2 regions of the Limosilactobacillus sp. C0001E2 genome follow, and region 2 is predicted to be linked to the other one. Evidence: predicted binding sites of a transcription regulator. Region 2 holds the regulator's gene; the other holds the start of a gene.
The links. Region 2 encodes HrcA, which represses chaperone genes, less so after heat shock. Its sites were predicted from a motif close to TTAGCACTCNNNNNNNNNGAGTGCTAA; they were not measured.
Positions count from the first base shown of each region.

Region 1: AC1EKL_RS02160 (Hsp20/alpha crystallin family protein) is a predicted target of HrcA. The motif match lies at 1,705-1,731, and genes of this name have one in related genera.

Region 1 is NZ_JBWPXC010000001.1:426,861-430,109, reverse strand. It holds gene AC1EKL_RS02170 (uracil-xanthine permease family protein) at 1-441, shown strand, start outside; gene apf (aggregation-promoting factor) at 911-1,546, shown strand; gene AC1EKL_RS02160 (Hsp20/alpha crystallin family protein) at 1,819-2,244, shown strand; gene AC1EKL_RS02155 (hypothetical protein) at 2,314-2,484, opposite strand; gene AC1EKL_RS02150 (Fur family transcriptional regulator) at 2,484-2,957, opposite strand; gene AC1EKL_RS02145 (MFS transporter) at 3,077-3,249, shown strand, end outside.
Region 2 is NZ_JBWPXC010000005.1:29,684-32,932, forward strand. It holds gene dnaK (molecular chaperone DnaK) at 1-551, opposite strand, end outside; gene grpE (nucleotide exchange factor GrpE) at 584-1,156, opposite strand; gene hrcA (heat-inducible transcriptional repressor HrcA) at 1,167-2,216, opposite strand; gene AC1EKL_RS06420 (hypothetical protein) at 2,376-2,696, shown strand; gene AC1EKL_RS06425 (response regulator transcription factor) at 2,724-3,249, shown strand, end outside.

The DNA.
Region 1 (3,249 bases), on a different contig from region 2:
TTAAGCTGTTTGTTTGCTGGACTTTGTGGAACTACGCCTGTTACTGGCTACTCAACCAATGCTGGAGTTGTGTCCATCACTGGGGTTGCTTCGCGGAAAGTATTTGTTGCAGCGGGTGGCTGGTTTATCCTGCTCGGTTTCTTTTCTAAACTTTCGGCATTCTTAACCGCCATTCCTGATCCAGTAATCGGGGGTGTATTTGCTCTCATTACCGTCACAATCATGTTAAATGGGCTGAATGTCATTCGGGGTATCAAAACTTCAGATGCAGATCTCTACATTATCGGATTACCGATTGTTTTAACCTTGGCCATTATTTTACTGCCAGCGCATATTACTAAGGCAGCACCACAAATGCTGCAATACTTACTCGGTTCACCGATTGCAGTGGCAGCATTAACAGCCATTATCCTTAATTTACTGATGCCGCGTCGACACTAATTAATATTAATAACAACAAATGGCTCTAGCTTGGTAAAACCATGCTAGAGCCATTCTTTATTGTGGGTGGATGAAGCTGAGGGCCAAAAAGACTTCGTTAACGCCCGCTTTTTGCTGTTACATTGTTACAAACGTTAGTAATAAAAAGGTGTTTTGAGAATAAAATTGCTTAAATCAAGGTTAATTCAGAAAAAATTCAAAAAGTTTTCTTAGTTTTGTTACAAGTGACCAAGCTGCTTACTAGAAGAAAGTGGAATGTTGATAAATGCTGATTTAACGGGGCTAAGCGACGATTTAATGACATTGAGTTGATCAAAAAGCCCGGCTTTGTTACAAAATTTTACAGAAATGCGGAAGTTTGATAATTCGTGGTAATTGGTCCGTAACTGACAGCATGTATTATATAAACCGTTGATAAGTTATTGATTTGTAACTACAGATTTTAAAAGAAAAGGATGTTTTAATTTATATGAAGTTCAATAAGAAAGCTATCAAAGTTGCTGCTACTGTTACTGGTGCCCTTGCTTTGGGTACTGTTGCTACTGCTACTACTGCCAATGCTGACTCAGTTTACACTGTCCAAGCAGGGGACACGCTTTCTGGCATTTCCTACAAGTTAGGACACGACTTAACTTTTGTTGACACTTTAGCAAGTAACAATAACATCGCTAACAAGAATTTAATCTACGTTGGTCAAAAGTTGTTAATCAAGGATGATGGTGAAGTTACTACAGCCACTGCGCAACAAGCTGCTTCATTACCATCTGCTAATAACTCAGCTAACACTAACACTAATAATACTACTACCCAAAGCAGCCAAAGCACTAACACGGCCGCTACTGCTAACACTGGTGCATCTAACTACACTTCAAGTGTTGCCGGTAACGATGCCGCAGCCAAGGCTTGGATTGCCGCTCGTGAATCTGGTGGTAGCTACTCCGCACGGAATGGTCAATACATTGGTAAGTACCAATTATCTGCATCTTACTTAAATGGTGACTACTCCGCCGCTAACCAAGAACGGGTTGCTGATCAGTACGTATCCAGCCGTTACGGTTCTTGGAGTGCTGCTCAATCATTCTGGCAATCACATGGTTGGTACTAAAATTAAATTTTAATTACCAAGAACGGGAGACTCCCGTTCTTTTTTTGCCCTACATATGACAATTAATTCATATATAGAAATTTAATTTAAAATTATGGAGATATAATAGAACTCTCAAACGCCTTTATGTCAACATTGGTCAAGCTTGGTTAAACTTTTTAGCACTCTAAACGATAGAGTGCTAAAAAGTGCTTGTATTCACCAAAATTTAGGTTAGGATAATAAGTGTAAAGAGAAATAAGAAATAAAAAACGAAGAAAGGAAGCTTTATTATGGCTAATGATTTACAACGTCGTGATGGTTTGTTTGATAACTTGATGAACATGCGGAATTTCTTTGATGATGGCTTTTTCCCATCTACTAACTCTGACTATATGAAGAGTGATATTGCAGAAACTAACGATGGTTATCAAGTTAAGATTGACATGCCGGGCTTTGATAAGAAGGATATCCATGTTAACTATGCGGATGGTATTTTAACGGTTAGTGGCCATCGAGATACCTTTGATGATCACACTAACAAGAATGGTGACATTGTTCAAAGTGAACGGCGGTATGGACAAATGAGTCGGTCATACCGGTTACCAGATGTTGATTTGGATAAGGTTAGTGCAAAGTACAATGATGGTGTTCTGGCACTTGATTTGCCAAAGCTAACGGTTGAAAACCAAAATGGGACGCACATTGATATTGAGTAATTTAGAGAAATAGAAAAAGGATCGTGTTAGAAATCATTACGACTTCTAACACGATCCTTTTTTAATCAACTAGCGTCCTGGATGTTCAGCAATGCCATCTGGAAAATCTTTATCAAATTCCTTGAGGATGGGTAATAACACGTTAATGTACTCATGATAAGCATCAACTGGACTATTAAATTCTTTCTTACTCAATAAAGCAATGGCAATTTCATGTGCACGCTGTTCATTACTAATCATTAATTAAGCTCCTCTTTATTTCCGTTAAGTCCTAACTTGTATTGACAATCGGGACAGATTCCGTGGACCTCGACATCACTACGGGTAACTAAATAATTTGTATTTTTTCTAGTTACTCGCGCTAATTCTTTAGCAATATCATAGAATTCATCATCCATCACATCAGTAATCTTACCACAGTTATCACACACAACGTGATAGTGGGGGTGACCAAAGTAATCATAATGGGTTGAACCATCGCCATTTTTTAACTCAATCACAAGATTATAATTTACCAATAGTTTAACGGTATTGTACACTGTCGCTAAGCTGATGCTATCATCATGTTTTTGCAAATCATCTAGAATCATCTCAACCGTTGGATGGGTGTGATGGGTGATTAGATAGTTTAGAATTATTTTGCGTTGAGGGGTTAACCGAACACGATTTTCCTTTAAACGGTTTAGTGCACGATCAAATTCTGCTTCAGCCATCTTAATCACTCCTTCATCTCAAATTAACTAATGTCTAGTATACCATTTACAAATGAATCTGGACTAACTATAATACTAATTGTTTATTTAATAATCATTCTAAACAAGGGGAGAGAAGAATGCAAGAGAGTATTGATCAAAATGGTAAGGTTTATAGTCGATTTTGGTTTATTTTAACCTTACTGTTGGGGACTTTTACAATGTCCATTAGTCAGTCTTCACTATCAACGGCTTACCCAACTTTAATGCAGAATTTTGGTATTTCAGCGGATACGGTCCAATGGCTGACAAC
Region 2 (3,249 bases):
AATTCAAGAATGGAAACATCGAAGGTCCCACCACCAAGGTCATAAACCAGAATCTTTTCATCCTTGTCTTCTTTGTCTAGACCATAAGCTAATGATGAAGCAGTTGGTTCGTTAATAATCCGCTTAACATCTAAACCAGCAATCTTACCAGCATCCTTCGTAGCTTGCCGTTGGGCGTCATTGAAGTAAGCTGGAACAGTGATGACCGCCTTATCAACTGTATCACCAATATAGTCTTCAGCGTACTTCTTCAAATATTGAAGAATCATTGCTGAAATTTCTTGTGGAGTATACTTTTTACCTTCAATATCAACTGTGTAGTCCTTTTCACCCATGTGGCTCTTAATTGACTTCACAGTATTTGGATTTGTAATTGCTTGTCGCTTAGCCACTTCTCCGACTTGGGTTTCACCATTCTTAAATGAAACAACTGATGGAGTAGTCCGGCCACCTTCAGGGTTAGTAATAATCTTTGGTTGATTACCTTCCATAACGGCAACCGCGGAGTTGGTAGTCCCTAAGTCGATACCAATAATCTTGTTACTTGCCATAATTATCCCTCTTTTTTATTAACTAATTTCCATTATTGAGCTACAACAACCATTGCTGGGCGTAAAACCCGGTCCTTCAGAACATAACCAGCCTGGAGAACTTGAACAACGGTGTCAGCTTTTTGATCACCACTTGCTGCGACCGTTTGGACCGCCTGCTGAGTGTTCGGATCAAACTGCTTTCCTAATGCATCAACTTCTTTGATGTCATGATCAGCTAACGCTTTCTCTAAATGATCATGGACCATTTGGATACCCTTCTTCAACTGCTGACCATTTTCATCAGAAACGTCAATGGCTAATGCTCGCTTTAAGTTGTCGAGCACTGGTAAAATACTGGTTGCCAAATCTTGTCCATCGTATTTTGCCATTTGACTTCGTTCTTTTTCAAAACGTTTGGTCATATTCTGGATTTCAGCTTCAGCCCGTAAAAATTGATTGTCCTTTTCTTCAAGCTGGTTTTTAAGATCAGCAACCTGTTTCTTTAATTCATCAGTAGCTGAAGGAGTTTGATTCTTTTTTACTGATGAAGCTTTTTGAGTTTGCTCAGCAGTCTTTTTTTCTTTCGCTGAACTACGTTCGTTTGCCTTTTCTTGCTTGGCCATTTAATCCCTCCTAAGAACCATAATAATGATGATAATAGTTAAGCAACCGCTTAGCTAGTTCCTTTCGAAATGCATCCACGATTCCAATCGTTCGTGAATATGGCATGGCGGTTGGCCCCAATACAGCAATCATTCCTTCACCGTATTGATCAACATTATACTTAGCAGTAATTAACGAGTAGTTATTTAAAACATCACTATTCGCAATCTCATTACCAATTTTGACAGTAATCCCAGATCCCTCACTATCCGAATCAATAATGCGTGAAATCCGGTCATTTGTGTCTAACAGTTCATACAATGCCTTCATTTCACTAGGGCTTTGCTTACCAGCAATTCCCATTAAATTAAGTCGACCACCAACAAAGAAGCGTTCACGTTCCGCCTGGGAAATAATGTTGTCGAAAATATCCAAAAAGCCTTCCGGACTTTCTAAATAGTGATGAACCTGAATCGGCAAGTCAGTCTGCAGTCGTCGAACAACTTCAACTAAAGTCTTGCCGGTCAGTTGATCATTAATCATCCGGACAACTGCCTCTAGTGCATCGGTATCCATATCCCGTGGAATACGGAAAGTTTGGTTTTCAACGTCACCAGTATCTGTGATCAAGATTCCCATAACCTTTTGATTACCTAATGGCACCAAACGAAACCCACTCAAACGGGCATCCTTTGGTTCCGGCTTAATTGTAAATGCAGTTAATGAAGTCAACTGTGATAAAATATCAGCAGAGTGCGAAATGATCTCGTCAAGTTTGGCAAAGTTCGTACCTAGCGAATTCTGAATAACTACTAAATCGTTATCAGAAACACTATCTGGATCAAGTAAATGGTCGACATAATATCGATAGCCCTTTTTTGAAGGAATCCGGCCCGAAGAAGAATGTTCTTTCGTAACCATTCCCTCATGCTCCAAATAAGCCATTTCATTACGAATCGTTGCTGAACTGACTTTCATTGGTAATTGACCAACGAGCACTTTGGAGCCTACAGGCTGCCCAGTGTCCGTATACTGTCGAACAATTGCTTTTAAGATTGCTTCTTGACGCTGTGTTAGCATTTTGATCACTTCCTTTTAGCACTCTTCATGGCTGAGTGCTAGACACACTTTATAATATACCAACCATCTTTCTAAAAGTCAAGAATAGTCAAACATTTTCTAGGAGAAGTAAAGTCAGAACGTCATAACTATATTCAACCAAAAAATACCCATGAAGCAATGGTATTAATTCAAAAATTATTTAATGAGTATCGTCACGCCCCATTAACCGATGTTTTGCTAAACTACCACAATGATTTTGTCCACCGGTTACGATCCGATATTCACGATGCCGCAGTTCGAGAAGGTGACCGTGAACAACTCCATAGCTTAGAGCAAATGATTCACGCGATGGAAACCTGGACAAGAATTCGGCTTAGCAACCAACCCTTTAATGGTAAAATGAAAAACTTTCACCTGGTTGTCAGTCAACATCCGCACTTTAAACGCCGCGTTCACAAAATTAATGGTTCAAGCAGTCACCGTGCTAGCCGCCATTAATTTTCAAATTCGTACAGGGAGAATACCATGACAACTATTTTTATCGTTGAAGATCATCAGCCACTAATCCAACAAATTAAAAACGCATTGCAGAGATGGCAATACCAAGTAAACACTGTTCATAATTGGCAAAACGTCGCCAATGAAATTCATGACACTAAACCGGATCTAATTCTTTTTGATATAACTTTGCCAACTTTTGATGGTTATTACTGGATTCACGAAGTCCGTAAACAAACCAACGCTCCAATCATTGTCATTTCAGCAGGAGATATCGACCAAAATATTATGCATTCGATTGCAACGGGTGCCGATGACTACATTATGAAGCCCTTTTCAATGGCAGTCTTATTAGCAAAAATTCAAGCGCAATTACGCCGATTCAAAGACAATAATGCTCTTAGTGAAAACTTAACTTGGGAAGAAAACCAATTTAATCCACTTACTAATGTGTTAAGTAATCCGTCAGGACAGATTAAATTATCACCTACCGAGGGAGCCATGATGACAGTTCTTATTAACCATCTAGGGCAGACAGTTAGTAAAGATCAAT